DNA from 4 places in the Dactylosporangium sp. CA-139066 genome. Region 3 is predicted to be linked to each of the others. Evidence: riboswitches for the same ligand, from Rfam matches in the RefSeq annotation. Region 3 holds a riboswitch; each other region holds the start of a gene.

Region 1 (7,368 bases), 1.6 Mb from region 3:
AATCCGCCGCACGAACGGATATGAACGCTCTGCGACGATGCGCTACCCGTAGGTATCGGGTACGTTGCCCGGGAAGGTACACCGCGTGTGCGGAGGCGGTCACCATGTTCAGGCGAGTCACGGCCGTGCTGGTCGTCGTCGCGTCGACCGTGTTGACCTTTCCCGATCGGGTGAATGCGGGCGATACCGTCGGCTGGCGGCCGGTGTTCTCCAACTCCTTCGACGATCCCGGCGCGCTGCCGCCGGGCTGCTCGGCCTACGACGGCGCGCCCGAGGGCGCCCAGGCCAGCTATTTCCGGCCCGAGGCGGTCACGGTCTCCGACGGGCACCTGCGCCTGGCGCTGCACCGGCGCACCTACGGCGGCAGGCCGTTCGTCACTGGCGAGCTGCGCTGCGCGGGCGCGGCCCAGCAGTACGGCCGCTACGAGTTCCGGGCCCGGGTGCCGGTCGGCGCCGGGATCGAGTCGGTGGCGCTGCTGCGTCCGGTCTCCGTGGCCGACGCCGGGATCGCCGCCCGGCACGGCTCGCAGCTGGAGATCATGGCGAAGCCGGGCGCCGAGCAGGCCGTGGTCAGCAACGGCGACGGCAGCGCGACCACCACGAAGGTCCTGCCCGGCCCGTTCAGCGACTGGCACACCTACGTGATCGAGTGGGCGCCGTCGGGCTTCTGCGTCTACGTCGACTCGAAGCGCCGCTGGCTCGACCCGGCCGTGTCCACCGAGCCGCGCTGGTTCGGCTTCGCCGTCACGACCGGCGACCGGGCCGGCACGCCGGGCTCCTCGACGACCCTGCCGGCCGAGTTCCAGATCGACTACCTGAGGATCTGGGCGTTCGAGCCGAACGCGTCGGCGGCTCCCGCCGGACCATCCACAGTGGAAGCCGCGCCGGGCGCCGAACCGCCGGTTTCGCGCCATTGGTCGCTGTGGCTGGCCGCGATCGCCGTAATCGCCTCGGCCCTGGCGCTGTTCGCCTTCGTGATCCACAAAACGCGCCCGCACCGCCCGCCGTCCTCGCATCGGGCGTGATCTTCGTCGAAAGCGGCTGTTCGTTCACAGCGGATCCGCCGGGCGCGAACGGCGCCGATGTTTCCGCTTCGGTACGGCAATGCTCGGTCGATGAAGATCCTCGTTCTTGGTGGCACCGTGTTCCTCGGCCGTGCCGTCGCCCGGCAGGCCCTCGCCGCCGGCCATGACGTCGTCTGCGCCGCCCGCGGCGAGTCCGGCGAGCCGGTGGACGGCGCCCGGTTCATCCGCGTCGACCGCGACGATCCGGGCGGCCTGGCGGCCCTCGACGGCGCCTTCGACGCGGTCGTCGACGTCGCCCGGCACCCGCACCACGTCCGGCACGCCGTCGCCGCGCTGGCCGGCCGGGCCGGGCACTACACGCTCGTGTCCAGCGGATCGGCGTACGCCGACGTCGCCACCCCCGGCCAGCGCGCCGCCGGCGCCCCGCTGCTGCCGCCCGGCTACGACGACGACCCCCGGGCCGATGCCGAGTCGTACGGCCGCGCCAAGGTCGCCTGCGAGCGGCTCGCCGCCGAGGGCTTCGGCGCCGGCCGGACGTTCCTGCTGCGCGCCGGCATGATCGTCGGCCCCGAGGACCCGACCGGCCGCTTCGACTACTGGGTGCGCCGCTCGGCCCGCGGCGGTGAGGTGCTCGCCCCGGGCGGCCCGGGGGAGGCGGTGCAGCTCGTCGACGTGCGCGACCTCGCCGACTGGATCATCCGGGCGGCCGCGGACGGGCTGGCCGGCCCGTTCGACGGCATCGGGGCGCCGATGACCCGCCAGGAGTTCCACGACGGCCTCGGCGCGGGCGTCGGCGTCACCCAGTCCCTCACCTGGGTCGACCAGGAGTTCCTCACCGCACACGAGGTCGCGCCGTGGGCCGCCCCGCGGTCGCTGCCGTTCTGGCTGCCCCTGCCGCAGTACGCCGGGTTCATGAGCCGCGACGTCACCCCTTCGATCGAGGCCGGCCTGCGCATACGCCCCCTCGCCGACACGGTCCGGGACACCTTCGCGGCATTTCGTGACGCAACACACATCGATGCGAAACACGGACTGGGTATCGACGAGGAGATCGAGCTGTTGCGGGAATGGCACGCGGGGTAGTTCGTTCAGCCAAAAAGCTGTCATACCGCCGACAGCTGCCGACGTAAGAGGGTCCCACGGCGGCGTTCCCAGGGAACTCACAGCGAATTCAGGCGTCTGACGGGCAGGAACACCACGTATCACTTGTTGCAACCGAAGCGAACCGGAGCAGCCTCCAGAGCGTCTAGGTAAGTGGTGCAACTCTCAGGGGTCGTCACCGAATCGCCCCTGCGGGCGGAATTCGGAAGGCGCTTTGACTGTTGTGTAGGGGGCATACCCGGGGGGCACCCGTTTTAGCAGGGTGAAACGGGGAAGGCGAAGGATGGAGCGGGGAGGGGCCCGAAGTGGAGAACGTGAAAGTGGAGATGCGAACCGACACAGGTGCCGAGGAGCGCGACCTGGTCGGCGTGTACTTGCATGAGATCTCCCGCACGCCGCTGCTCGACGCCGCTTCTGAGGTCGAGCTGTCCAAGGCGGTCGAGGCCGGGCTCTACGCGGAGCACCTGCTCGACTCGGAGGAGATCCCGGACGGCGTGACCGCCGCCGAGCTGCACCGCCTGGTGGCCGAGGGCGAGCGGGCGAAGGACCGGTTCATCCGGGCCAACCTGCGCCTCGTCGTGTCGATCGCGCGCCGTTACGTGCGGTCCGGCATGCCGATGCTCGACCTCATCCAGGAGGGCAACACCGGCCTGGTGCGCGCCGTCGAAAAGTTCGACTACGTGCGCGGATACAAGTTCTCGACATATGCGACGTGGTGGATCCGCCAGGCGATCAGCCGGGCGATCGCGCAGCAGGAGCGCACGGTCCGGCTCCCGGTGCACCTCGTCGAGGACGTCAACCGGATGCGCAACGTCGCGCGTCAACTCACCCGCGAGCTGGGCAACGAGCCGGAGCCGGAGCAGCTGGCCACCGCGCTCGGCGTGCCGGTCGAGCGGGTGCACGAGCTCATGCGCTGGTCGCAGGACACCGTGTCGCTCGACACCCCCGTGGGTGACGACGGCGACACCAACCTGGGTGACCTGGTCGCCGACTCCGACGCCCCGTCGCCGGAGGACGTCGTCCTGGCCGCACTGGAGCGGCAGCGGATCGAGGGCCTGCTCAACCACCTCGACGACCGTTCGGCCGGCATCATGCGGGCCCGCTACGGCCTCGAGGACGGCCGCGAGCACTCGCTGACCGAGGTGGCGACGCGGTTCTCGCTGTCCCGCGAGCGGATCCGCCAGCTGGAGATCCAGGCGCTCGGCCGGCTGCGCGAGCTGGCCCGCGCGGAAGGCCTGCAGGCGGCGTAGCCGGCAACAACGCAGCAGAGCGAAGAGCCCCGGGGCGAGGGACCCGGGGCTTTTCGCTGTGTTCCTGACGGACGGTTTTCAGTACGGGTTGCCGCAGACCTTCCAGGTGCCCTCCTGCTTCATCAGCTCGAACTCGTGCGACTCCGAGCCCGACTTGAAGGTGACGGTGGCGGTGATCGTCGCGGTCTCGTGACCGTTGTCGTTGCTGTAGGAGCCGCCCCAGCCCATGTCGTGCGAGGTCGGCGGGTTCTTCTTGACGTACGCGTCGAAGGCCTCCGGGCCGTACAGCACCTGCGTCGGGGCGCACAGCAGCTCGTAGGCGGCCTGGTTGTCGCCGGCCTCGAGCGCGGCGAGGAAGTCGCCGGTCGCGGTCTTGGCCGCCTTGGTTTTCGAGTCGACAAAGAAGAACAGCCCGGCCCCGCCGCCGCCGCAGCACAGCACGAAGGCGCCGATCAGGCTGAAGATAATGACCTTGGCAGTTTTACTCACCCTGGCCACGCTAGAGACCGGGGGCGACCCGTGATGTAAACCAGCCGACGCCGATCAAGCCCGATGCGCGACCACGAAGAGGCGCGGGAAGGGCAGGATCGTGCCGAACGGCTCGCGCGGGTACAGGATGCGCAGCTCGGCCCGGACCTCCGCGGCGAACGCCTCGGCGTCCTCGGGCTCGAGCGCGTCGAGGTAGGGCCGCAGGCCGGTGCCCTTGAACCACTCGAAGACCGGGTCGTCGCCCGGGAGCACGTGGTAGTACGTCGTCTGCCAGGCGTCGACGGTGAGCCCGGCGGCGCTGAGCAGCCGCACGTACTCCTCGGCGTCGAGCACCGGCGTCGCCGAGCGCGGCCCGGTGGCGGTGAGCGCGCCACCGAGCAGCGGCGCCCACTGCGGCCGGGCGGCGACGCGCCCGAACCCGGGATCGTACGCCGCGACCGGCACCTGGAAGGCCAGCGTGCCGCCGTCGTCGAGCCCGGCGGCCCAGGCCGGCAGCAGCGTCTCGTGGTCGTCGACCCACTGCAGCGAGGCGTTCGCGACGATCACGTCGACCGATGCCCGCGGCGGCCGCCACGCACCGGCGTCGCCGAGCTGGAAGCGCAGTTGCGGCGTCTGCAGCGGCTCGGCGGCCGCGATCATGTCGGGCGAGGAGTCGATGCCGAGGATCGCCGCGTCGGGCCACCGCTCGGCGAGCGTGGCGGTCATCGTCCCGGGCCCGCACCCGAGGTCGACCACGGCGACCGCGTCACCGGTCGGGATGCGCCCGACGAGCTCCCGGAACGGCCGCGCCCGCTCCTCGGCGAACCGGTTGTACTGCCCTGGATCCCAAGACGCCATGCCCCCATTCTGCGGGGCATGGCGTCAGGAGATCGCTGTGGGGGCTAATACTTGGGCCGGGCGTAACCGGTGATCTGGCGGCCGGCGTACGACACTTCTTCCACGAATTTGCCGGTGGTCGGCGCGTCGACCATCTTGCCGGGCTTGGTGTACATCCCGACGTGTGAGATGGGCGAGTAGAAGAAGATCAGGTCGCCGGGCATCAGCTGGGAGGCGCTGATGTGGACCATCGTCCGGTACTGGTCGGCGGCGTTGTGCGGAAGGTTCACGCCCACCTGTTTCCAGGCCGTCATCGTGAGGCCGGAGCAGTCGTAGGAGTTCGGGCCGGCCGCACCCCAGACGTACTTCTTACCCAGCTGGGCGTAGGCGAAGCTGACCACCTTCTGCCGGGTCGCGTCGTCGATGACGGGCGCCTTGGCGTTGGTGACGCCGGAGCCGTTGACCTTCGTCGAGCCGGCGGCGGTCGCCCGGTTCTTGAGGTCCTGCAGCTTCTTGATGTCGCCCTCGATCTTCTGACGCTGCGCCTCGAGCTGCGTCTTCTGGGAGGTCACGGCGGCCAGGGCCTCGTCGAGCGACTTCTTCTCGTCGTCGTACTTGCTCCTGGCGGCCTTGTAGCCGGCGATCTCGGCGTTCTGGCTGTGCGTGATCTGCTGGAGCATCGACAGCTGGTCGACCAGGTCGCCCGACGACGAGGCGTTGAGCATCATCGACAGGCCGCGCATGTTGCCGGCCGTCTTGAACTGCGCGATCGCGAACTGCTCGACGTTGGCGCCGGTCGTCGCCACCCCGTCCTCGAGGGGCTTGAGCTTGCTCTGCAGCTCGGCGACCTTGGCCTGGGTCGCCGTGAGCTCGTCGTTCACGTGGTTCCACGATTCGACGGTCGCCTCGAGCGCCTGACTGGACTTCTCGAGCTGGGCCTCGATCTCGGAGAGCGAGGGATCGGCGTGTGCGACCGTGGCCGGCGCCAGCACGGTCAGTGACACGAACCCGATCAGCAGGGTTCGCAGCACCGAGCGCCTGGCGCGGTGTCCAGTGGACAAGGCTGACCCTTCTTCACCTGGTTACCGCCTACCGGGTTAGCTGACGGGTTCGGGCGGGAAGAGGAAGGCGCCCTACCGCAGCTCTGCGGATTCACCCCACGAAACAACGCTGGGTCCCCGGTTCGATGCGCGCCGCGACGAGGGGATCGGGCGGCGCGAGGAGTTCGATTCGGCGGCGCTTGCCCGGCGCCATCCGGGGTGGATGACGGACTTCCGAGCAGGCCAGAGCCTAACTTAACGTGATCATCCGCCGGGCGAAAGACGCCTGTCCTGCTCGACATATAACGCGGGGAAAAGTCCGAATTACTGCCGGTTGGCTGTCGTCATCGGACCGTGACATCGACGCTTGCGATCATGTCGCGGTTACATATTTGAGGCTTGCTTCTTTCCAGAGAGCGGGTTAAATACGTGTAACTTCATACACCGAGGATGCAAATAGTTCGGGGGTCCGACAGTGCTACGGGTCCAGAACCTCGAGGTCGTCTACGACGATGTGATGCTGGTGCTGCGGGGCGTGAGCGTCGCGGTCCCCGACGGCAAGATCGTCGCCCTGCTCGGCGCGAACGGCGCCGGCAAGACCACCCTGCTCCGGGCCGTCTCCGGCCTGCTCGACGTGCACGACGGGGCCGTCGCCCGCGGCGCCGTGACCCTCGACGACCGCCCGATCCACCGCCTGCGCCCGGCCGCGATCGTCCGCCGCGGCATCAGCCAGGTCATGGAGGGCCGGCGCACGTTCGCCGAGCTCACCGTGGAGGAGAACCTGCGCCTCGGCGCGCACACACGCCGCCGGGGCGCGGCCGAGGCCATGGAGCGTATGTACGGGCTGTTCCCCGTGCTCAAGCAGCGCCGCGGCGCGGTCGCCGGCTACCTCTCCGGCGGCGAGCAGCAGATGCTCGCGATGGGGCGGGCGCTGATGTCCGACCCGAAGTACCTGCTGCTGGACGAGCCCAGCCTGGGCCTCGCCCCGCGCATGGTCGAGCAGGTCCGCGACCTCATCGCCGAGATCAACCGGGCCGGCACGGCCGTGCTGCTCGTCGAGCAGAACGCGACCATGGCGCTGTCGGTGGCCGAGCACGGCTACGTGCTGGAGAACGGCAAGGTCGTGCTGGACAAGCCGGCCGCCGAACTGCTCGCCGACGACGACATCCGCGAGTTCTACCTGGGCTCGCACGCGGCGCACTCCTTCCGCGACGTGAAGCACTACAAGCGCCGGAAGCGGTGGATGGCATGAGCGGTCCGGAGCGGAGCGGAGGGGCCTGCACAGCTCTGTGCTCGCGGCGGCGCCGGAGCGAAGCGGAGGCGACGGCGTGAGCGACGTGCTGCAGTTCCGCGACGTCCGGTTGAGCTTCGCCGGGGTGAGGGCGATCGACGGGGTCGACTTCGAGGTCGGGGCCGATGAGCTGTTCGCCATCATCGGCCCCAACGGCGCCGGCAAGACGTCCATCTTCAACGTGATCTCCGGGGTGTACCGCCCGCAGCACGGCCGCGTGCTGCTCGGCGACGTCGACATCACCGGCGCGCGGCCCGACCGGGTGGCCCGCCTCGGCGTCGCCCGCACCTTCCAGAACGTGGAGCTGTTCCGGCAGCTCACGGTCGTGGAGAACCTCATGCTCGGGCGGCACCACC
Region 2 (7,368 bases), on a different contig from region 3:
CCGTCGACCCCAGGGCCGCGGACAGCAGCGCCGTCAGCCGCTCGACGACCCCGTATTCGACGTCGCCGTCGCGCGCCGCCCGCAGCAGCCGGCGATGGGCGAGATCGAGGTGTGCGTCGACGTAGACGGTCCGCGCGGCCGGATCGCCGGCGAGGGCGTCCCACAGCGCCGGTGAGAGGCGCACGGACGTGCACACGTCGCCGCCGGCCGGGTGCGCGAAGTGTTCCTCGTCGCCGGGGCGGCCGATGTAGCCGACGGTCGGGTCGAGATCGGCGGCCCGGCCCGCGACCCGTCGCCGGAACCGGCCGCGCCGGACCAGGACCACGCGATAGTCGGTCTGCTCCTCCGGCGGGGACCAGCCGGCGTGCTGCCGTCCGCAGGTCACCGCGGCGATGTCGAGGCCCGGACGGGATGCCACCAGCTCTGCCTTCACGCCGGTGACGCTACGCCGGGGGTACGACAAAAACGCCCGCCGCAAAGATGTCCAAGCCGGATCGCGCGGCGGGCGGGCAGGCTGGCCGGCGACCAGAAAGGAAGTGGACGACATGGCCACGCTGAGCACGATCATCTTCGACTGCGCCGACCCGGGCGCCCTGGCCGAGTTCTACCGCAAGGCGACCGGATGGGAGGTGGCCTCCGCCGACGACGACTTCGTGTACCTCGGCGACGGGGGCCCGGTCCAGCTGGCGTTCCAGCGCGTCGCCGGCTACCGGGCGCCGGGCTGGCCCGACGACGCCAAGCAGGCCCACCTGGACCTCAAGGTCGACGACGTCGAGCGCGCCGCCGCCGAGCTGGTGGCGTCGGGGGCGACGCGGCCGCAGTTCCAGCCGGGCGACGGGGGCTGGCTGGTCCTGCTCGACCCGGCCGGCCACCCGTTCTGCATCGCCGCCGGCTGACGGACGTCGCGCAACGGTGGCGGTCACGCCGTACGGCGTGACCGCCACCCGCCGCGTCAGGCCGGCGTCATCCGGGTCGAGCAGGTGATGGTCAGGCCGAGTAGCCGCGGCTGGCGACCCAGTTGGCCATCGGATACGTTTCCATCCAGTAGGTGCGCGGGCCGAACATGCCCGACGGGTCGGCGATCTCGACGGCGCGGCCGCGGTCGCGGTAGCCGATGATCGAGATGTAGTGGCCGCCGCCGAACTCGTGGTACCGGCCCGTCACGTCCGTGGCGCCGCCGACGATGTTGGCCACGACGCCGCGGCCCTCGCCGATGGCGCGCACGACGTCGCGCTGCAGCTGCTCGGCCTGGGCGCCGCTCGCGCGCTGGCCGGGGATCCAGTGGGTCTGGTACGCGTCGCGGCCCAGCACCTGGTTGAGCGCCCGAGTGGTGTCCTGGGCGGAGTTGGTGCCGTTGACCGTGGTGCCGAGCAGCCCGGCCAGGTCGCTCTGCGACGGGGCGTTGACGCTGGACGACAGGGCGATCCGCGTGGAGGCGGGGCCACAGAAGTAGAAGTTCGGCTGGAACTGGAAGTCGTAGCTCACCTCCTTCGCCTCCGGCGCCAGCAGCAGCGGGTCGGGCTTGGCCGCCTCGGCCGGCGCCGCCGGGCGCTCGGGCGCGGCGGTGCTGAGGGCGGCGGCGGCTCCCGTGACGTGCGCGTCGGCCGGCTCGGGGGACTGGTTGAGCATGGCCGCGGTCCCGATCGAGACGACGGCGAGCGCGGCGGTGCCCAGTACGGCGGGCAGGGGGCGGCGCAGCGAGGCGAGGTGGTGACGTACGTCGGCCAGTTGCAGGCGCAACAGAAGAACTCCTTCCGGTGCCGCCTACCGGGTTAGCTGACGGATTCGGGCGGGAAGCTCGCCCTACCACGGCCACATGGCCGACGGATTCACCCCGGGACGCATGGGTCCCCGGCTCGCATGCGCGACTCGGCGGGTCCGCGGCCGGGGCCGGGCATTCACGGCGAGGGGACCGGCGCGGACGAGGTGACATTACTGGTCGGTACCGCCCCTGCCAAGAGGGTAAAAGATACTGCCACCAGGCAAAACGCGGTCGCGCCTTACGGTCGGCGGTAGACCGACACGTGCGTGGTGGACTCCGCGGTGAACGACGCGCCCGCCCAGTCCGCGTGCCGGGACTCCAGCTCGAGGCCGGCCAGCCGGGCCATGAGGTCCATTTCGGACGGCCAGATGTAGCGGTGCGGGCTGCGCGTCACGCGCGCCTGCCGCGAGTCGTCGAAGCGGACGTGGTGCGACACGAGGATCTGGTGCAGCGGGTCGTACGTGTCGATGCCGAGGTAGCCGGGCTCGGCCGCGAACACCGTGGCCGGCTGGCCCGGCGGCAGCACGCGCAGCGCCGGCACCTCCAGCTCCACCACGAACCGGCCGCCGGGCCCGAGGTGCGCGGCCGCGTTGGCGAAGCAGGCGACCTGCTCGTCCTGCGTGACCAGGTTGGAGATGGTGTTGAAGACCAGGTACACCAGGCTGTACTCGCCGGGCGCCCGGGTCGTGGCCATGTCGCCGACGACGACCGGGATCGCCGCCTCGTCCGCCTTCGCCCGCAGCCGCTCGAGCATCGGCCGGGACAGCTCGATCCCGGTCACGGGCACGCCCCGCGCGGCCAGCGGCACGGCGATGCGCCCGGTGCCGATCGCGAACTCCAGCGCCCGCCCGCCGCCGGCGAGCGCGGCGAGCCGCTCGACGACCGGGTCCACCGCCTCGGGCGCGAACATGCCGGCGCCGGGTGTGTCGTAGGCCGCGGCCACCTCAGCGTCCCAGATCTCGTCCTGTCGCATGCCCCGACCCTGCCCGCCCGCCGCCGTCGCCGTCCACCGGGTTTCTCCGGACGAGAGCGCTCTCAGCATGTTTGAGCAGCTCATGCCACAGATTGAGAGCGCTCTCTGAAAACTCACCATTGACACTGGTCACAATTGGTGCGCATCATTCCCAGGGACCCCGCAGTGACCGCCACTCTCATCACGGAGTCCATGCCATGCGTCTTGCCCGAGGACGACCCGCCGCGGCCGGTGCCATCGCCGTTGCCCTCGTCGCCACCGCCCTGACCTTCGTCGCATTGACCAACGCCGAGGCCGCCACCCTCGGCTCCGGCAGCTACGCCACCACCGCGCCGGCCGGCACCAGCGGCCCGACCGGGTGCGGCAGCATCGCGACCAACCCCCGCCAGTACGTCACCGCCAACGCCCCCGCCGGCGCGGTGCCGACGAACGACTGGTGGTCGTCGCTGCTGTTCAAGCGCACCGACTGCAACTACTCCTCGCCGCTGCAGGCCCACCCGATGGCCTTCCAGCCCTCCGCCGGCGGCCTCGGCGTCTCCTACACCACCGACGCCGCCATCTCCGGCACCGCCACCGGCGTCGGGGAGTACCACTACCCGTACACCACCGAGTTCACGATCGGCGTGACCGGCCTCAACGCGCCGAACACCCTGGTGGACGGCTGGACCGACTGGACCGTCACGCCGAGCTGGTCCGACGGCGCCCGCACGCTGCGCACCACCATCGGCCACGGCCTGCCGTTCGTCTACGCCCGCACGAGCGGCGGCAACGCCCAGCTCACGTTCGGCGGCGCCCCGGCGGTGTGGTCCAACAGCGGCAACCGGGTCGGGTTCACCGTCCGCGGCCACGACTACATGGCGTACGCGCCGACGGGCGCCACCTGGACCGTCAGCGGCGCCAGCATCACCTCGACGCTGGCCGGCAAGGACTACTTCTCGGTCGCGCTGCTGCCCACGACCACGTCGACGCCGGCCGCCGACCGCACCGCGCTGGCCAACACCTACGGGCAGTACGCCCACAACCACGTCACCGGCACCCGCGTCGGGTGGAGCTACGACCAGGGGTCCAGCACCGTCAACGCGACCTACACGGTCACCACGACGGCCCGCGAGGGCACCGGCTCCGGCACCGTCCTCGCGCTCTACCCGCACCAGTGGAAGAACCTGGCCGGCGCGACGCCCATCGCGCAGACCTACGTCTCCGCGCGGGGACCCATGAAGATCCTGACCGGCGCGGGCGCCTTCACCACCGCCACCCGCTTCCAAGGTGTACTGCCTGAGGTGCCCGCCGTCGCGGACTCCTCCGGCGCCGACCTGACGACCGTCGGCGGCTACCTGGACCAGATCACCGGCGGCGACCCCCTCGCGGGCTTCGGCAACGACACGTACTGGACCGGCAAGGGCCTCGGCCGCGCCGCCCGCGCCGCCGAGATCGCCGACCAGCTCGGCCGCACCGCCCAGCGCGACACGCTGCTGGCCGCGATCCGCACCCGGCTCACCGACTGGTTCACCGCGGGCAGCGGCGAGACGGGCCGCCTGTTCGCGTACAACCAGGCGTGGGGCACGCTCATCGGCTACCCGGCGTCGTACGGTTCGGACCAGGAGCTCAACGACCACCACTTCCACTACGGCTACTACATCGCCGCCGCCGCGACCCTCGCCAAGTACGACAAGGCCTGGGCGGCCACGAGCGCGTACGGCGGCATGGTCAACCTGCTGATCCGCGACGCGAACAACCCCGACCGCGCCGACACGATGTTCCCGTTCCTGCGCGACTTCGACATCTACGCCGGCCACGACTGGGCCTCCGGCCACGGCAACTTCTTCGCCGGCAACAACCAGGAGTCGTCGTCGGAGGGCATGAACTTCGCCAACGCCCTCATCCAGTGGGGCATCGCCACCGGCAACACCGCGGTCCGCGACGCCGGCCTGTACATCTACTCCACGCAGGCGCAGGCGATCCAGGAGTACTGGTTCGACTCGGCCAACCAGAACTTCCCCCCGGCGTTCGCCCACAACACCGTCGGCATGGTCTGGGGCGACGGCGGCGCCTACGCCACCTGGTTCAGCGGCGAGCCCGAGCAGATCCAGGGCATCAACATGCTGCCGGTGACCGGCGGCTCGTTCTACATGGGGTACCGCCCGGCGTACAACACCGTCAACTACAACGAGATGGTGACCAACAACGGCGGCCCGCCCACGATCTGGCAGGACGTGCTGTGGTCGTTCCAGGCGCTGGGCAACGGCGACCAGGCGCTGGCCAACCTGCGGGCCAACCCGGGGTACACCCCGGAGGAGGGCGAAAGCCGGGCACACACGTTCCACTGGATCCGCAACCTGGCCGCGCTCGGCACCGTCGACACCAGCGTCACCGCCAACACGCCGCTGTACGCGGTCTTCACGAAGAACGGCGCCCGCACGTACGCCGCGACGAACCTCGGCACCGCGCCGCTCACCGTGACGTTCTCCGACGGCCGCACCCTGACGGTCGCGGCCGGCAAGACGGCGACCACGGGCGCGTTCACCTGGTCCGGCGGCAACGGCACGAGCACCCCGCCGTCGTCGACCCCGCCCACGTCCCCGTCCCCGTCGCCCTCCAAGTCGCCATCGGCCTCTGCGTCGCCGTCCACGTCCACCTCCACCCCGCCCGCCGGCTCGAACCGCTTCTTCCTGCGCTCGGGCCCGGCACTGTCCACTGTGGCCGGTAGCGCGGCGACGACCCAGACGGTGACCGCGGCGAACGGCAACTGGGACGGCAACCCGCACAACCCGGTCACGTACCAGGCGTGCGGCATCACCGGCCCCACGAACGGCACGGCAACCCAGTTCACGTTCCACGTCGACGCCGGCACCGCCGTCGGCCAGGGCATCCAGGCCCGCGTGTCGTACGACTTCACCGGCGCCGGCACCTACGGCCGGGTGGAGACGTACCGCTACTTCGCCACCGACCCGGTCGTGGGCACGGAGCAGTACACCCAGGCGGTCGGCCTGTCGTCCTCGACGGGCACCCTGTCGGCCATGAACCACGGCTGCGTCCGCCTGGAGCTGTGGAACGCGATCGGCAACGCCCTGACGACGGTCCGCATCGACGCCACGGCCACGGAGGGCCGCCAGTCGACCGTCACCATCCCGTACACCGTCTCCTGACCCTCGTCACGCTCCGCCCGTGCGGCCGGCCCCCGGGCCGGCCGCACGGCGTGCCAGACGACGTCAGCGAGGACGCGGTAGCCGGAGTCCCGCCACGGGCAAGAGACGGTGCAGGTGACGCGTTTATCGCTCGCCCGATCCCGCGCCCGGTGTCATGGTTACGGGCATGGAGGTGGAGCGCGTCGCGGACGGCGAGCGGCTGGTGCCGATCCTGCACGACGCCGAGGAGGACGACGAGCGTATCCGGGCCGCGCTGCGCGACCCGGCCGTCCGGGCGTATGCCGTGCGGCTCGGCGGCGAGACCGTCGGCGCCGCCGTCGTGCGGTGGGCTGAGCCGTCCGAGCTGCTGTACATCGCGATCGTCCCGGGCCGCCGCGGCGCCGGCATCGGCCGGCGGCTCGTCGCCGCGATCCAGGGCGAGCTGCCCGCCCACGGCCGGACCCTGCTCGTCGGCACCGGCAACTGCTCGCTGGACAACATCGCGTTCTACCAGAAGTGTGGCTTCCGCATGCACTCCGTGCGGCGGGACTTCTTCGGCTACATCGACCCGCCATTGGCCGAGCACGGCATCACCATGCGGGACATGATCGTGTTCTCGTACGAGATCGGCGGTTGACGGCGTGGCCAACATCGCGACCGTGTTCGTCCGCGTCGAGCCGGCCGAGGACGGGCTGACGGCGCCGGACGTCGTCGCCGCGGTCGTCAACCCGGACCGGGACAGCTACAACGTGCCGCTGTGGCACGCCGAGCGCGACGGCTTCATCGACATCCAGTACGGCGCCCGCTGGAGCGGCGTCCCGGCCGTGGACTTCATCTGGAACGCGCTCGGCGACGGCGACCAGCTCGGGTCGGTATGGGTGCGCTACTACGACGAGGGCGGCGACTTCGACGTCATCGGCCACCGCACCCTCGCCATGCTCGACACGTCGCCGTGGCGGGTGTGCGAGTACCACTACGACGAGGTCCGGCTCATCGACGGCGCTGGCGCGGTCCGGCGGCGGTCCGTTCCCGGTTCGCGGCGGCGCGCGGCGAACCGGCGCGACGTGCTCGGGCAGTTCGAGCGCGACACGCCGACCACGCCGGCGTCGGCGTGGGCGGGCAAGTACTGCTTCGCGCAGTGGCGCGCCTACGGCGTGCCGCGGGAGACCCTGGACGAGGTCGCCGCGCTCGGGCCGGACCTGCAGCGGGCCGAGCTGTGCTGGCGTGGCCGGCCCGTCGAGGTGGCCGAGCGGGTCGCCCCCGGGGAGCACGGCTGGATCCGCTGGGCGCTCGACGACTGGGACACCTGCGCGGACGCCGCCTACGCCGAGTACTTCGCGTAGTAGCCGGCCACGGCGCGGAACGCCGCCTTCGGCGTCCACGGCAGGCCGCGGTACGGCTCGCCGACCGTCGCGCCCGCCCACGGTATCCAGGCCGCCGGCGTAGGCGTCTTCCGCCCGCGCGGCCGCGACGTTCGCAGGCCGAGGGCGTCCCATCAGGCCGTTTGG
Region 3 (7,368 bases):
CCAGGCCCGAGTACGTGTAGAAGGCGTTCCGGCCCGGGAACATCTGGTTGAACTGGGCCTCGCTGACCACGAAGGCGCCGTTGTCCGGCGGGGGCGGGGGCGCGGTCGTCGTGGAGCCGCCGCCGCTGCTGCAGGCGTACGGGTCCCAGTACCAGGTGCTGATCACCGGGCTGTACCCCGGGTTGTCGTGCTCGGCGATGTAGAACTTGCCATCGGTGAACTTCACGATGTCGCCGGTCACGTAGTTGCGGCCCTGGACCCACGCCGGGAAGCTGCACCCGCCGGCGGAACCGGTCTGCGGCGGCGGGTTGGCCGGGCCGCTGCCGCCGCACGATCCCTGGTCCTGCCACACGCCGCTGGTGCCGGGCGGGGCCTCGTTCTGCGTCCACCACTTCGCGAGGTAGTTGTGGCCGTTGCGGGACACCGTGGCGCCCCCGGTGTAGACCGCCGTCGCCTGCCACGGCGCGGCACACGAGGCGGCGGAGGCGGGCATCATGTTGAAGACCGCGACCACCCCGCTGACGATCGCCATCGCGGCGAGCATCGCCAGCGCGCGCACTCTGGACACCCTGAATCACTCCTTCGGTCTGACTGTGACCGGCCTATCCGACCAGCCGAGAGCAGCCGAAACAGCGAACATCATCGCTTTATGAAGAATATTTACGGTACCGTTGAGGCAGTGCGAGGGCGACGAGCAGCCCGGCCTCGGCGACCAGCAGCAGCCGCTCGGCCAGCCCGATGAGCACCCGGTCACCGGGGAAGGCGGAGTAGACCATCGCCAGCGCGCACCCCACGCTCACCGCGGCCAGCGCGCGCACCGCCCGCCCGTGCGGCACCCGCTGCGCGAGCCGCCAGCCGGCGACCGGCAGGGCCACGAACGCGGCGACCGAGGCGTAGCGGTGCACCGACCCGGCGGCCGAGAGCGCGAGCCCCGGCGCGTCGGTGGGCACGATCGCCGCGACCGTCAGCCCGGCGGCCCAGACCGCGAACAGCCCGGCCACCCACGCCTCGATCCGCACGCCGGTCCGGTGCAGGGCGAGCAGCAGCGCGCCCGAGGCGGCCGCCATGACGACCATCGCCCAGTCGACCACGCCCCCACGATCGGACACGGCAAAGTCGCTCACGGTGAGCGACCAGGGGTTGAGGTTGCCGTTCGGGTCGAGATGGCCGTCGACGACCAGGGCGGCGGCAAGGGCGAAGCCGGCGAGCGCGAGAAGCCTGAGGTTCACCGCCCGATCCTGGCGCGCGCAAGGGGTTCATCGGCTCGGTGAGTGTCACCCACGCGCCCCGGAGGCCGCGTCAGGGTGTGATCTGGGCCACAAATGGCCAGAGCAAAGAAGCTTTTAAGGATCTCCGCACAAACGGTGCGGTGCGCGATTTCTGGACCCTGGGTACAGTGACCCACGGTCACGTCCAGCAGGCGCCGCCCCCGGTGCCGGGCGTGGCTGCCGCCCAATCGCCGCACCGTGGCGAGCCGGGGACCCACCGTTACGTTGGGGTGAATCTACCCTCTTCGCGAGGGTGGTAGGGGTCGTTCCGTCCCGAACCCGTCAGCTAACTCGGTCGGCGGCCGACGGAAGGAACAACGAACCAGATGTCATCGCGACATCCCTACCGGCGCGTGATGGTCGCGCTGCTGTCGGCTCTGGTGCTCGGGGGGCTCGCCGGCACGCCCGCCGCGGCCGAGCCCACGCCCGGCGGCGACCCGGGCGACGAGGGCGCCTCCGCCAACCCGACCCTCGCCCAGGTCCTGGAGCAGACCACCCAGGCGTACACCGACGCCAAGGCCCGCTTCGACGCCTCCGTCAAGCGCCAGGGCGAGCTGACCGAGCAGCTGAAGAACACCGAGGCCCAGCTCGCCACGATCAAGGACCAGGTGGCGGCGATCGCCATCGCGGCGTACCGCACGGGCCCCCTCACCACCTTCGCGGCCCTGATGGACGCCGGCAGCCCCGACGGCTTCGCCGAGCGGGCCGGCTCCATCAACGAGATCGCCCACCACAACGACAACCTCCTGCACCAGTACAAGCTGCTGCAGGATGCGCAGACCGCGCAGAAGAAGGCCCTCGACGACGAGGTCACCACGCAGCAGCAGCAGGTCGCCACGATGGACCAGCAGAAGAAGGACGCGGAGAAGGCGCTCGCGCTGGCCGGCGGGCCGAGCAAGGGCTTCGTCACCGCAAACCTGCCGGTCGCCGACCCGGTGAAGCGCAACTCCGACGGCTCGCTGCCCAAGGAGTCGTGCAGCGTGAAGGACCCGACCACGACCGGCTGCCTCACGCCGCGCACGCTGCACGACATGCAGACGGCGCAGAAGGACGGCTTCAAGCGGTTCGTGTCCTGCTACCGCCCGAGCGGGCCGTATGAGCACCCCAAGGGCCGCGCCTGCGACTTCTCGGTGCAGAAGAGCAACGGCTTCGGCGGCGTGGCCACCGGCGACGACTTCGTCTACGGCTCCACACTGGCGGCGTACTTCGTGAAGAACGCCTACAACCTGGGCGTGATGTACGTGATCTGGTTCAAACAGATCTGGACACCGGCGGCCGGCTGGCACCATTACAGCGGCGTGGCCGGCGACCCGTCCAGCGATCACACCAACCACGTGCATCTCTCGGTTCTCTAACCCTCACCTTCGCGGACGGCCGGTCGATAGGGCTCCTGTCGACCGGCCGTTTCTCTGCGAGGGGATCCGCAAGTGAAGTACCGTCTCGTGACCCGCAGCGACTTCGACGGACTGGTCTGCGCGGTCCTCCTGCGCCACCTCGACCTCATCGGCGACATCACGTTCGTGCACCCCAAGGACGTGCAGGACGGCAACGTCGACGTCGGGCCGACGGACATCCTCACCAACCTGCCGTACGCCCCCGGGGCCCACCTGGTCTTCGACCACCACCACTCCGAGACCCTGCGCGTCGGCCAACTCAACGGCACCGGCCAGGCGACCAACCACGTCATCGACGCCGAGGCCCCGTCGGCGGCCCGCGTGATCTACGACCACTTCGGCGGGCCGGAGCGCTTCCCGCACGTCTCCGACGAGCTGATGGAGGCGGTCGACCGGGCGGACTCGGCGCAGTACGACATCAGCGAGATCCTCCAGCCGGTCGGCTGGACGCTGCTGAACTTCCTCATGGACAGCCGCACCGGGCTGGGCCGGTTCCGGCAGTTCCGCATCTCCAACTACCAGCTGATGATGCAGCTCATCGACGCCTGCATCGACCACCAGGACGTCGAGGAGATCCTGGCCCTGCCCGACGTCGCCGAGCGCGCCGAGCTCTTCCGCGACCAGCAGGAGCTGTTCGTCGACCAGCTGCGGCGGGTCTCGCACGTGCACGGCGACGTGGTCGTGGTCGACCTGCGCGACGAGGACATCATCTTCGCGGGCAACCGGTTCATGGTCTACGCGCTGTTCCCCGAGGCCCGCGTCTCGATCCACGTCATCTGGGGCAAGCAGAAGCTCAACACCGTGTTTGCGGTCGGCAAATCGATCCTGGACCGCACGTCGCCGACCGACATCGGGTCGGTGATGCTGCAATACGGCGGCGGCGGCCACCTCGCCGCCGGCACCTGCCAGGTGCCCCACGACGAGGCCGAGCGGGTGCTCGGCGAGCTCATCGAGAAGGTTGGTGCCGCAGTTCCGCTTGGGCACGGGAGGTGACCTCGGCCAGGACGCGCCGCCATGAGGCACACGGTCAGCTCGGCCAGGTCGGCGCTGATCTCACCGATCCGGCCGGGGGTTACAGGATCTCCGTGTCCCGCAGGAGGCGCCACAGGCCGGCGCCGTCCGGGGCGCCCAGCCAGCGGCGGTCGTTGGCCGGGAAGCGCTTCGAGCTCCCGGCGACGCCCGGGAAGGCGCCGGCCAGCACCGCCTGGGTCGGGGAGAGGTGCCGGATGGCGACGGCGGCGACGGCGTCCGGGTGCTCGGCGGCGAACTCGGCGTAGATCTCCGGGTCGTGCTGGCCGTCGTCGCCGACCAGCAGCCAGCGGATGTCCGGGAACTCGTCGGCCAGGCGGGCCAGCGAGGCGCGCTTGTGGGCCTGTCCGCTGCGGAAGAACCGGTCCGGCTGCGGGCCCCAGTCGGTCAGCAGGAGGGGACCCGCCGGGTACAGGTGCCGGGACAGGAACCGCGTCAGCGTCGCGGCCACGTTCCAGGCGCCGGTCGACAGGTAGAAGACCGGGGCGCCCGGGTTGGCGTTGACCAGCCGCTCGTACAGCACCGCCATCCCCGGCACCGAGGCCCGCGCGTGCTCGTCGAGCACGAACGTGTTCCAGGCGGCGAGCAGCGGGCGCGGCAGCGTGGTCACCATGACTGTGTCGTCGACGTCGGAGATGATGCCGAGGCGGGTGGTGGCCGGGTCGATGATCCGGATCGGCGCCTCGACCGGGGCGCTGTTCTCGCACTGCAGGGTGACAGTGGCCCAGCCCGGCGCCAGGTCGGCCTCGACGACCACGTCGACGAACCCGCCCCGGTCACACAGCACCTCGCAGGTCCGGCCGCCGGCCTCGATGCGGACCATGGCGTTCATGACCGACACCGCGGTGAACGAGCGCCAGCCGCGAAGCTTCTTGAGCCGCTTGCCGGGCTTCGGGTCGATGCGGGCGAGCAGGGCGCGCCCCATCACCCGGACCCAGCCGGGGCGCTCGTCGGTCGCGCTCGCGCCGTAGCCGGTGTAGGCGGTGACCGCGACCTTCCAGCCGCGCCGGCGCAGCCGCCGCTCCAGGAGGCTGTGGAACGCGTCCTCTATGCGCGCGGCACGGTGCAGCGGCAACGGCGCACTGCTCGGCGCGTTGGGGCTCAAGGACACTGCCCCACCCTGTCACAGCGGGCCAAGGACCGCACCCCGCCTGGCGATCAACGGCGAGTGACCAACACACGACGCTGGCATGAAACCGTGAGCCCGAACTGGACGGGCGCTCTTAGCGTGAATGTCATCAGGAACACATTTCGACGGGTTCCGCTGAAGCGCACAGGAGGTGCGAGATGGCTACCACATTCGAGGCCGTTCGGGCCGAGGCGCTTTTTGCCTCCGACCTGCAGTCGTCCCAGTCCCCGGCCGGCCGCGACATCCGCGACGCGGTCGCGGCGACGCTGCGCAGCCTCGGCGTCAAGGGCTGCGCCGCCCGGGTCGCGAGCGAGTTCGGCGACCACCCGGAGACCGCCGTCACCCGCATGGCGTGGGCGCTGGCCCAGGTCCGCGCGACCTACCCGGCCGTCGGCTCCAAAACCGCCCGCGCGATCCGCGCCATGCGGCGCCCGGGAGCCGTCATCGCGGCATGAAACCGGTCGCCGGCGGGCATAGCAGGAGCATGCAGGAGTTGCATGTCTCCATCGACCCGGACGGCGACCCGGCCGTCGAGCGGCTGCAGGAGCCGCTCGAGGCCCAGCTGACCTCGGCGCTGCGGCGCGCCGCCGAGGAGGTCGGCCGGGAGTACCGCGGCGAGAGCCTCGAAGAGGTGAGCCGCCGGCTGCTGGCGACCGCCCGGGCGAGCCTGCACCCGGACATCGCCGCGGCGTGGCACCCGCACGACGACGAGGTGCGCCAGGCCGCCGAGGCGGTCGTGAGGGATTTTCACTGATTGCCCCTATCGCGCAACTCGTCCGCTCCACACTGGGTCGAAGAGCCGCACCAACCCAGGAGGCCAGCGTGGAGCAGCACAAACTCACCATCGACATGGACGAGGCGACTCTCGAACAGCTGCGCGACCGTCACTTCGCGCTCTTCGGCCTTCACGCGATCGCCACCTCGGCGAGCGGCGCGCCGACGATCTGGCTGTCCGCGCACTACCTCGAGCGCCACCTCGAGGTGGCGTGGAACGAGACGTACTCGATGTACACCACCCGGCGCGCGGCCCACGCGCCGAGCACCAAGATCGTCGCCACCCACAACTACCCCGCCCCGCTCGGCAGCGTGCTGACGGTCGCCGGCAACGACGGCGCCGGCATCGTGACCCCGGGCGGCCCGGCCGGCCACATGGAGATCGACAACACCGGCCGGACCGAGCTGAGCGCCGGGCTCTGCGTGCACGACGCGCACGGGATGTACCAGCCGATCGGCGTCTTCGACCTGATCGACGTGGACCTCTTCCAGCCGATCCCGAAGGTCGCGTTCTTCTTCTCGCCGATCCCGCACATGGCGGGCGAGATCGCCACCCGCTCGCTCGGCCCCGGCGTGCTCCTGGACTACCAGATGGGCCGCAACCGGACGCTGGCCATCGAGTACGACATCCACGACGGCTGGAACACCACCAACCGCCCGTACGCGCGGACCATCGCCGCCAACGAGCCGCTCAACCCCCTGCTGCTGGTCCGCTCGTCGGCCCTGCAGGCCCTGGCGATGCAGCGCCAGCGCACCACCATGACCCGCTAGTTGTTCAGGACCCAGCGCACCTCGTGCGCCTCGGTCGGGTCGGGCGTCTCCCAGCGCGCGGCCATCCGGTCGATCACCGCCGCCGGCACCGGGGCCACCCGCGCCCGGTTGCGCCGGTGGACGACGTCCGGCGGCGCCTCGACGCTCACCACTTCGACCCGCGCCCGATAGCCCGCGGCCAGCCCGATGGCCCGCGAACGCAGGGCGCGGGTCACGTTCGTCGCGTTCCAGACGTAGGGCGTGCCGGCCCGCAGGTGCTCCCGGGCCCGCGCGTACGCCGCGGCGACGACCTCGCCCTGATCCCCGGTCGGCCGCACCCCGAGCTCGGCGCGCAGGTCGTCGAGGCTGACCACCGCCACGCCGGGCCGGTGCAGCGCGATCCAGTGGTCCTTGCCGGCCCCCGGCAGCCCCGACATCACGGTCACCGCGGTCCGGGTGTCGTCGAACGCGGCATAGCCGGGATCCCGCCCGGGATGCCGGAAATACTCGAACCGCGCATGGTCCGACGCAAAGGCGCGGGGCTCGTCGAGACAGCCGATTTCCCGGGTGTACTCCACGAAGAGCGCCACCTCCTCCATCAGCGCGCCGCCCCCGAGCCGCCGCGCGTCCGCGCCCGCGAGCAGCGCCAGATCGTCGTTGCGGGCCAGCAGGCTCACCCGGAACGCGGCCCGGTCGAGGTCGGCCCGCTCGAGCGCCCCGAACGGCAGCCGCTGATGCCGCACGAGCGCGGCGACGTGCTCCCGCCAGGCGATCGGCGCCCCCATCTGCCACAGCAGCCGCCGCGCGAACAGCTCCCCGCGCCGCGCGTGCCCGCCTTCGCCGTCGGCCCGCCCCGCGTCGTGCAGCACGGCCGCGGCGAACACGGCCACCCGCTCGCTCTCGGGCCGCGCCCGCCACTCGTCCATCCCGGCGAGCGCCTCGACGACCCCGCGGGTGCGCGCCCCGCCGTCGCCGAGCTCCCCGAGCCACGGCAGGCTCCCGGCAATGACATCCCAGCGCACGC
Region 4 (7,368 bases), 690 kb from region 3:
CGGGGGCACGAGCAACTGCCTCGCGCTCGTCAACTTCTGGCGCACGCTGTCCAACCTGTCGATCAACGTCAACAGCGCCGGCCAGGACGGCTGCCGCGGCTCGGCGGACTTCTGGGCCGTCTCGCAGGCCGTGTCCATGCGCCGCCTCAACATCAGCGGCGCCAACCTGTCGCTGATGGACTACTGCACCGCCGGTCCGCAGTACGCCAGCGGCGGCTTCATCGCCGACTCCAAGCTGCCGTTCGTCATCAGCGGCTCGCAGCAGCAGTGGCTGACCCGCAACAGCGAGGTCGCCGGCTGGTCCAACGGCGTGTGGAACCAGGTCTTCTCCGGCGTCGTCGGCGCTCCCAGCGAGGCCGGCTTCCCCGACCCGCCGTACACCACGCTCGACAACACCCCGGTGAGCCGCGAGAAGCCGTACCTGTTCACCGACGCACAGGGGAAGTACAACGTCCGCGTGCCCGCCGCCCAGCGCAACAGCCGCGGCATCACGTGGGCCAACGGCGAGACGCCGGGCCGTACGATCCCGCTCACGGACTTCTACGTCGCGAGCCCGTCGGACTCGGTGCAGGTCATCAACAACCAGCTCGCCCGCGGCTTGAACCTGCTGCTCACCCCCGGCGTGTACGACATCGCCCGCAGCATCGAGGTCAAGCGCCCCGACACGGTGGTCCTCGGTCTCGGCCACGCCACGCTCACCGCCGTCAACGGGTCCACTCCGCTCGACATCGCTGACGTCCCCGGCGTCGTCGTCGCCGGCGTCACGATCGACGCGGGCCTGACCGAGTCGCCGGTCCTGCTGCGGGTCGGCAAGCCGCACGGCAACCGCCCGAGCTCGGCCGACAACCCGACGACGCTGTCCGACGTGTACTTCCGCGTCGGTGGCCCGCACGTGGGCAAGGCCGGCATCGCGCTCGAGGTCAACAGCGACAACGTGATCATCGACCACACCTGGGTGTGGCGCGCCGACCACGGCGTCGAGGGCTTCACCGACACGCAGCGCTGGAACACCAACATCGGCCGCAACGGCGTCGTCATCAACGGCGACAACGTGACCGCACTGGGCCTGTTCGTCGAGCATTTCCAGCAGTACAACTCCGTCTGGAACGGCAACAACGGCACCACGATCTTCTTCCAGAACGAGCTGCCGTACGACCCGCCGACCCAGGCCGACTGGATGAACGGCGACGTCAAGGGCTGGGCCGCCTACAAGGTCGGCGACAACGTGACGACCCACCACCTCTACGGCGGCGGCGCCTACGTGTTCAACCAGAACAACCCGTCGATCCACACCGAGAACGGCTTCGAGGTCCCCCAGACCCCGGGCGTTCAGCTGCACCACATCATGACCGTCAACCTCAGCGCCGGCACGATCGACCACGTCGTCAACGGCGTGGGCGGCCCGGCCGACACGACCAGGATCGGCTCGCCGGTCTTCATCGCGCAGTACCCGACCCCGTAGTACACCAGCACCCCAACTGACCGACAGGGCCGCAGCCACACGCTGCGGCCCTGTTCGTTTCGGAGCGCCCGGGTCACCCCGGCGGTGCGGGTAGAAGCGGCCGAGCCGGGGTAGCCGCAGAGGCCGTGAGAACCGACGACGCTGCCGGCCCGACCCGGGCGGTTCTAACGCTCGCGATGCTCGTAGCCGGCCTGGGCGTGCTGTTGACGCCCGGCCGGGCGCACGCCGCCGAGCCGCACACCGGCATCCACGTGCGCGACGGCCGGCTCGTCGAGGCCAACGGCAGCGACCTCGTGCTGCGCGGCGTCAACCACGACTTCATGTGGTACCCCGACCAGAACGGCTCGTTCGCGGCCATCAAGGCGGCGGGCGCCAACGCGGTGCGGGTCACCCTCGGCATCGGTCACCAGTGGCGGCGGGCCCCGGCCAAGGAGGTGGCAACCGTCGTCGACCTGTGCCAGCAGAACCGGCTCGTCTGCATCTTCGACGCCCACGACACCGCCGGCTTCGGCCAGGACAAGAAGGCGGCGCCGATGTCGGAGGCGGTGCAGTTCTGGCTCAGCCTGCGCGACACGATGGTCGGCCACGAGGACAACGTCCTCGTCAACATTGCCGACGAACCGTTCGCCAACGGCACCAACTGGCCCTGGGTACAGCAGACCTCCGACGCGATCCGTCAGCTGCGCGCCGCCGGCTTCAGGAACACGCTCCTGGTCGACGGCCCCGGCTGGGGCCAGGACGAGTCGTTCGTCATGCGCGACAACGCCGAGAAGGTTGTCGCCGCCGACCCCACCGGCAACACCGCGTTCGACATCCACATGTACGGCATGTTCAACACCGCGGCGAAGGTCAACAGCTATCTCACGTCATTCACCAAGCGCCATCTGCCGATTCTCATCGGCGAGTTCTCCAGCCAGCACCAGTGGGGCAAGCCGGACGAGGACGCCATCATGGCGTACGCGCAGGAACAGCACCTCGGGTATCTCGGCTGGTCCTGGAGCGGCAACGACAAGCAGTTCAGCTACCTGGACCTGGTGAACAACTTCGACGGCAACAGCCGTACGGCCTGGGGACGGCGGTTCATCGACGGCCCCAACGGCCTCGACACCGACACGCGAGAGGCGACGGTGTTCCGCAACAGCACCGCTGCCGTCGTCGACCCCAAGAGCCGCGCCCCGCAGCGGCTGACGGTCACGGACGTGACCTCGAGCAGCGTCCGACTTGCCTGGCAGGGCCGACGGGACCCGATCGGCGGCACGACGTACCAGGTGATGGCCGTCAACGGCGCGGCCGAGACGCGGGTCGCGACGACCAACCGCCCCGACGTGATCCTCAAGGGCCTGAAGGGCTCCACGGAGTACACCTATGCCGTGTATGCCCAGAACCTGCTCGGCAAGCGCTCACCGCGCTCGGCCATGGTCGCCGCGGTCACGCCCCCGCAGCGTTAGCCAGCGGATAGTGTTCGCCGCGGCAAATGGCGGAAGGCCGGGCTGCCGCGCGCACCCTGGCAGTTCCATTTGGGTCTTCACCTGCGGTTATGCAGCCGCTATGGTCTGAGAGTCCGCCGCGCCTGGCCGTCTCGGTTCGAGGAGACGACGTGGCGGACCGGCCGAGTCGTGCCTGCACGAGCCGGGGAACCAAGCACAACTGGGGTGAATCCAAGCGGCCTCGCGCCGCGAGGTAGGGCGATCCTCCCGCCCGAATCCGTCAGCTAACTCGGTAGGCGGCATCGGAAGGAGCATCGCGTGCTGACCCTCGCATGTCGCCACACCTCGACCCGCGGCCCCGGAGACCGGCCGGCACTGCACATTCCCCTTCCGGCCCGGTAACCCTTCAGGCGCGTACCGGCCACACCGGCGCATCTGTCAACCGTCCCCTGTGGACGGTCGATGGCGCATGCCCTCGCGCCGTGCCGACCGGACCTCCGGCGCCCCCAGTCAGTCGAGGTTGTTCGTGAAGTACCGCAACCAGCCCTCTCCTGCGGTCATGAGGTTGCCTCATGCCGCCCGTTACCGGCAGCGCTTCCGTCACGGCCGTCAATCGGCGGCCCGCAAGAGGATCCGGCTGTACTCGGCCGCGGTCGTCATCGCGTTCTCGGCGATCGCCGCGCTGTTCGTATCCACATCACTTGGCAGCAAACCGGCACCTGTCGCCCAGGTCGACACCGTGCAGCAGGGCGACAGCGGGCGGACGGCGGAGGCCGAGAACCGAGCATCCCGCGGCGGTCAGCGCACGGACGCCCAGCCCAGCCCGCAGCCTTCGGCTTCGGCCGGCGCACAGCCGGCTCAGAGCGCGGCCGCGGCCGCACCGGCAACGGCCTCGCCGTCGCCGACCGTCCACACTCCAGTTGGCGGGCTGACCCAGGCCGAGATGAACAACGCCGTCACGATCATCAAGGTCGGGCAGCAGGCGAACCTGCCGCAGCGCGCATTCGTCGTCGCGATCGCCACCGCGCTGCAGGAAAGCCATCTGCACAACCTCGCGAACTCCAACGTTCCGGAGTCGCTCAAACTCCCCAACGAAGGAGTCGGCAGCGACCACGACTCGGTCGGGCTGTTCCAGCAGCGGCCGAACTGGGGTACCGTCGCCGAGCTCATGAATCCGGCCGAGGCGGCACGCCGCTTCTACGCGGCGCTGGTCCAGGTCCAAGGCTGGGAACAGATGGCCGTCACGGTGGCGGCACAGACCGTGCAGGTATCGGCGTACCCAGACGCCTACGCCCAGTGGCAGACCCTGGCCGGCCAGATCGTGAGCGCTGTCGCGTAGCGCAGGTTTGGCGCGGTACAGCGGATCGACGGGTTCAACGCCGTGGTCGACCATGGGGGCGTCGATCCGTGGCCCCGGCCCCACAGCGGGCTAGCGCCCTCTTGGCAGCCGCTCCGCGAGGGTCTCCCGCAGATCGTCGGGCAGCCCGTCGATCCTCACCAACTCGGGCAACAGTTCGGGTGCGAACATGTACGCCTTGAACGCCCGCGCGATCGTGACCCCGTGCGCGGGACGGTCCTCCACCGTCACCGGATCGCCGGCCCACACCTCGCCGGGCTCCAGCACCCGCAGGTACGCGCCCGGGAGGTTCGCCCGCGTGAAGGTCGACGGCTGCCCGGTGACGTGCGCGCCGCCGGCTATCCCGCCGGGCGGCGGTCGAGCCGGGCCAGTGCCCGTTCGTCCGGGCGATCACCCAACGCGCCGAGCGCCACCAGACGACAGCGCTGCGCCGCGTTCCCGACCGGCCGCCAGATCGCGTCCGCCACCGTCCGGGCTGCGTTGAGCCGATCCCGTACCGCGGTCGCCACAGGCGTTGTCAACGAACGTCGCTCGAGGAGCTGGTGCAGCCGATCCTCGCGCGCCCGGTCCGGCAGGAAGAAGAGCACCGGCCGGGGTGAACGCGGGCGTTGTGTCCGCCATGATGGTCGCGCCGGACCATGCCGACGGCGGACGGGCGCTCCTTCTATGCTCTTGCGGTGACCGATGCGTTGGTTGAAGCCGCCGATGGTTGCCCGATGATGCGCCGCGCCGTGGCGTTGGCCGGCTGGGTCGGTGACGGACGCCCGGTGACCTCGAAGGGCGTGCTGAAGCCGGTGGACATTCCCGGCGCAATGGCAGCGATGGGTCTCGTGGCGTCGGCCCGTGCTCGTACCGCCGCCGACGTCGAGGCGCTGCACCGGCCGTGGGTGGCGGCGCAGGCCGTCGGTCTCGTGGAGGTCCGCATCGGCCGGGCGGTTGCCACGGGGAGTACGCCGGCGGATGGGTTGGAGGCGTGGTGGGCCGCCCTGGGCGCGGTGCTGCGGGCAGAGTCCCACGACCGTGAGGGCGAGGGCGCCTCCGTGCTGTGCCGGACGCTGCTGGCGGTGCTCGCCGGCGAACCGGCGCTGGACGACGTCGAGGACCTCGTCAACGAGCGGCTGCACGATGCGTCGGGCGGCTGGTATATCGGCGCGGTCTATCAGGCGTTCCGGCGGGGCGTGATGCCGGTCGATGCGGGCGCCCAACTGCTCGGCGAGTTCGGCGCCGTCGACGAGGGGCTCCGGTTGACGGCGCTGGGCCGATGGGCCGAAGCGCGTTTCGCTGCCTCCGCGCCACAGCCGGTATCCGCGGATCTTCCGGCCACCGATCTGCTGGAGCGGCTGGTCGGGCTGGCGGAGCGCGAGGCGTGGGACGTGGTCCGGCAATGGCTCGCCGGGCGCGACGTCAACCAGGCGGCAGCCGAGGTGATGTCCGCCGCCGAGCAGGCCCGGCCCGCCGCCCGTGTCGCCGGGATGGATCTCGTCGGAGGGCTGGGTGAGGCGATGCGGCCGGTGTGGCGCTCGGCGCTGAAGCGGCCGATGCTGGCGCCGCACGCACGGGCGGCGCTGGCCACCTGGGAGGCGCCCGACCGTGCGCCCAGCGAGGCGGACCATCGGTGGCTGGCCGTCGAGTACGCGCTCGCCGTCGAGGATGCCGAGGAGGCCTGGCATCTCGTCGACGAGTTCGGCGGGCTGCCGGTCGTCACCGCCAGCACGCACCCGGACGCCGGCGCACTGCTCGAGGCGTTGAACGCCGCTGGGCCTCCGCCACGCCGGGTGTATCAACTGAAGGTCTCGCTCGTGAATGTCAGACCGCCCGTCTGGCGGCGGCTGCGCGTGCCGGCGGCCCTCCGGCTCGACGCGCTGCACTACGTCATCCAGGCGGCCTTCGGCTGGCGCGACGATCACCTGCATCTCTTCGAGGCCGGTCATCAGCGGTACGCCGACGCCGACTTCGAGCTCGACGACTGCGACGACGAGTCCGGCGTCCGGCTGGCGAAGGTTCTGTCCGGCGGGGGCGCCATGAAGTACGTCTACGACATGGGCGACTGGTGGGAGCACCGGATCACCGTCGAACGCGTCGACCAGCTGGACGATCCGGCCGCCGATGTCGACATCGTGTGTTCCGGCGGGCGTGGGGACGCGCCGATCGAGGACTGGAATCCGGAGGACGGCCCGCACACGACGCCATTCGACGTCGATGCGATCAACCGGAGGCTCACCGCGTTGTTCGTCCCGTCAGCGTAGGGGTATGGAAGGCGCCCCGGCGGTACTACCTCCGCGTCGGAGGCGCCCGGCGTGGCGTCCTCCGCCTCGCTACCGCCGGTGCTGACCACCACCGAGACGGTCGTTCGCAATAGAGTGAAGTACAGCCATGGACCTGTTGGAGCGTTCGTCGCTGCTCGACGAGCTGAGCACTGTGCTGGCCGCCACCTCGGCGGCCGGTCACGTCGTCCTGGTCGCAGGTGAGGCCGGGATCGGCAAGTCGGCGCTCGTCAAACAGTTCGCCCACCGGCATGCCGGCGACACGCGGTTCCTGTTCGGCGCGTGCGATCCGCTGCTCACGCCCCGGGCGCTCGGGCCGCTGCACGACCTCGGGCGCGAGGTCGGCGGACGGCTCGCGGCGCTGCTGGGCGCGGGCAGTCCGCGGGAGCAGCTGTTCGCGGCGCTCCTCGACGAACTGGACCAGCGCTCGCAGCGGCAGGTGGTCGTGGTCGAGGACGCGCACTGGGCCGACGAGGCCACGCTCGACCTGCTGACCTTCCTCGGCCGGCGGATGGAGCGCACCCGGTCGCTGCTGGTCGTGACCTACCGGGACGACGAACTGGGGCCCGACCATCCGCTGCGGGCCGTGGTCGGCCGGCTGCCCCGGCAGGCCGTACGACGCCTGGACCTCGAGCCGCTGTCCCCGGCGGCGGTGGCCGAGCTGGCCCGGCGCGCCGGGCGGGTCGCCGACGGGCTCTTCGCGCTCACCGGCGGCAACCCGCTGCTGGTCGCGGAGGTGCTGGCCGCGCCCGACGCCGACGTGCCGCTGACCGTCCGCGACCTCGTCCTGGCCCGGTTCAGCGGCCTGCCGGCCGACGCGCGGGAGGTGGTGCGGCTGGTCTCCGTCGTGCCGACCCG

The links. A riboswitch is a leader RNA that binds a small molecule or an ion and turns the genes downstream of it on or off. The one in region 3 is predicted to bind cyclic di-AMP.
Region 1: another riboswitch for cyclic di-AMP. It lies ahead of ACQEVU_RS56775 (NlpC/P60 family protein); the one in region 3 lies ahead of ACQEVU_RS49545 (coiled-coil domain-containing protein).
Region 2: another riboswitch for cyclic di-AMP. It lies ahead of ACQEVU_RS26960 (C39 family peptidase); the one in region 3 lies ahead of ACQEVU_RS49545 (coiled-coil domain-containing protein).
Region 4: another riboswitch for cyclic di-AMP. It lies ahead of ACQEVU_RS52790 (hypothetical protein); the one in region 3 lies ahead of ACQEVU_RS49545 (coiled-coil domain-containing protein).

What each region holds. Positions count from the first base shown of each region.
Region 1 is NZ_JBNJNH010000002.1:2,607,208-2,614,575, forward strand. Features, by position in the region: gene ACQEVU_RS56750 (glycoside hydrolase family 16 protein) at 105-1,025, shown strand; gene ACQEVU_RS56755 (NAD-dependent epimerase/dehydratase family protein) at 1,116-2,108, shown strand; gene ACQEVU_RS56760 (sigma-70 family RNA polymerase sigma factor) at 2,453-3,376, shown strand; gene ACQEVU_RS56765 (Rv0361 family membrane protein) at 3,455-3,865, opposite strand; gene ACQEVU_RS56770 (methyltransferase domain-containing protein) at 3,920-4,702, opposite strand; gene ACQEVU_RS56775 (NlpC/P60 family protein) at 4,747-5,742, opposite strand; cyclic di-AMP (ydaO/yuaA leader) riboswitch at 5,753-5,892, opposite strand; gene ACQEVU_RS56780 (ABC transporter ATP-binding protein) at 6,239-6,973, shown strand; gene ACQEVU_RS56785 (ABC transporter ATP-binding protein) at 7,050-7,368, shown strand, end outside.
Region 2 is NZ_JBNJNH010000001.1:5,870,249-5,877,616, reverse strand. Features, by position in the region: gene ACQEVU_RS26970 (helix-turn-helix domain-containing protein) at 1-433, opposite strand, end outside; gene ACQEVU_RS26965 (VOC family protein) at 546-896, shown strand; gene ACQEVU_RS26960 (C39 family peptidase) at 988-1,740, opposite strand; cyclic di-AMP (ydaO/yuaA leader) riboswitch at 1,747-1,885, opposite strand; gene ACQEVU_RS26955 (class I SAM-dependent DNA methyltransferase) at 2,001-2,735, opposite strand; gene ACQEVU_RS26950 (glycosyl hydrolase) at 2,933-5,881, shown strand; gene ACQEVU_RS26945 (GNAT family N-acetyltransferase) at 6,048-6,497, shown strand; gene ACQEVU_RS26940 (hypothetical protein) at 6,502-7,203, shown strand; gene ACQEVU_RS26935 (hypothetical protein) at 7,356-7,368, opposite strand, start outside.
Region 3 is NZ_JBNJNH010000002.1:1,043,867-1,051,234, forward strand. Features, by position in the region: gene ACQEVU_RS49535 (glycoside hydrolase family 19 protein) at 1-568, opposite strand, end outside; gene ACQEVU_RS49540 (DUF998 domain-containing protein) at 648-1,229, opposite strand; cyclic di-AMP (ydaO/yuaA leader) riboswitch at 1,440-1,585, shown strand; gene ACQEVU_RS49545 (coiled-coil domain-containing protein) at 1,595-2,623, shown strand; gene ACQEVU_RS49550 (exopolyphosphatase) at 2,696-3,655, shown strand; gene ACQEVU_RS49555 (App1 family protein) at 3,735-4,802, opposite strand; gene ACQEVU_RS49560 (hypothetical protein) at 4,979-5,275, shown strand; gene ACQEVU_RS49565 (hypothetical protein) at 5,305-5,574, shown strand; gene ACQEVU_RS49570 (hypothetical protein) at 5,643-6,365, shown strand; gene ACQEVU_RS49575 (AAA family ATPase) at 6,362-7,368, opposite strand, start outside.
Region 4 is NZ_JBNJNH010000002.1:1,730,434-1,737,801, forward strand. Features, by position in the region: gene ACQEVU_RS52780 (adenylyl cyclase) at 1-1,462, shown strand, start outside; gene ACQEVU_RS52785 (cellulase family glycosylhydrolase) at 1,639-2,910, shown strand; cyclic di-AMP (ydaO/yuaA leader) riboswitch at 3,060-3,203, shown strand; gene ACQEVU_RS52790 (hypothetical protein) at 3,449-4,228, shown strand; partial or broken gene ACQEVU_RS52795 (MOSC domain-containing protein) at 4,319-4,552, opposite strand; gene ACQEVU_RS52800 (hypothetical protein) at 4,585-4,833, opposite strand; gene ACQEVU_RS52805 (plasmid pRiA4b ORF-3 family protein) at 4,885-6,492, shown strand; gene ACQEVU_RS52810 (ATP-binding protein) at 6,620-7,368, shown strand, end outside.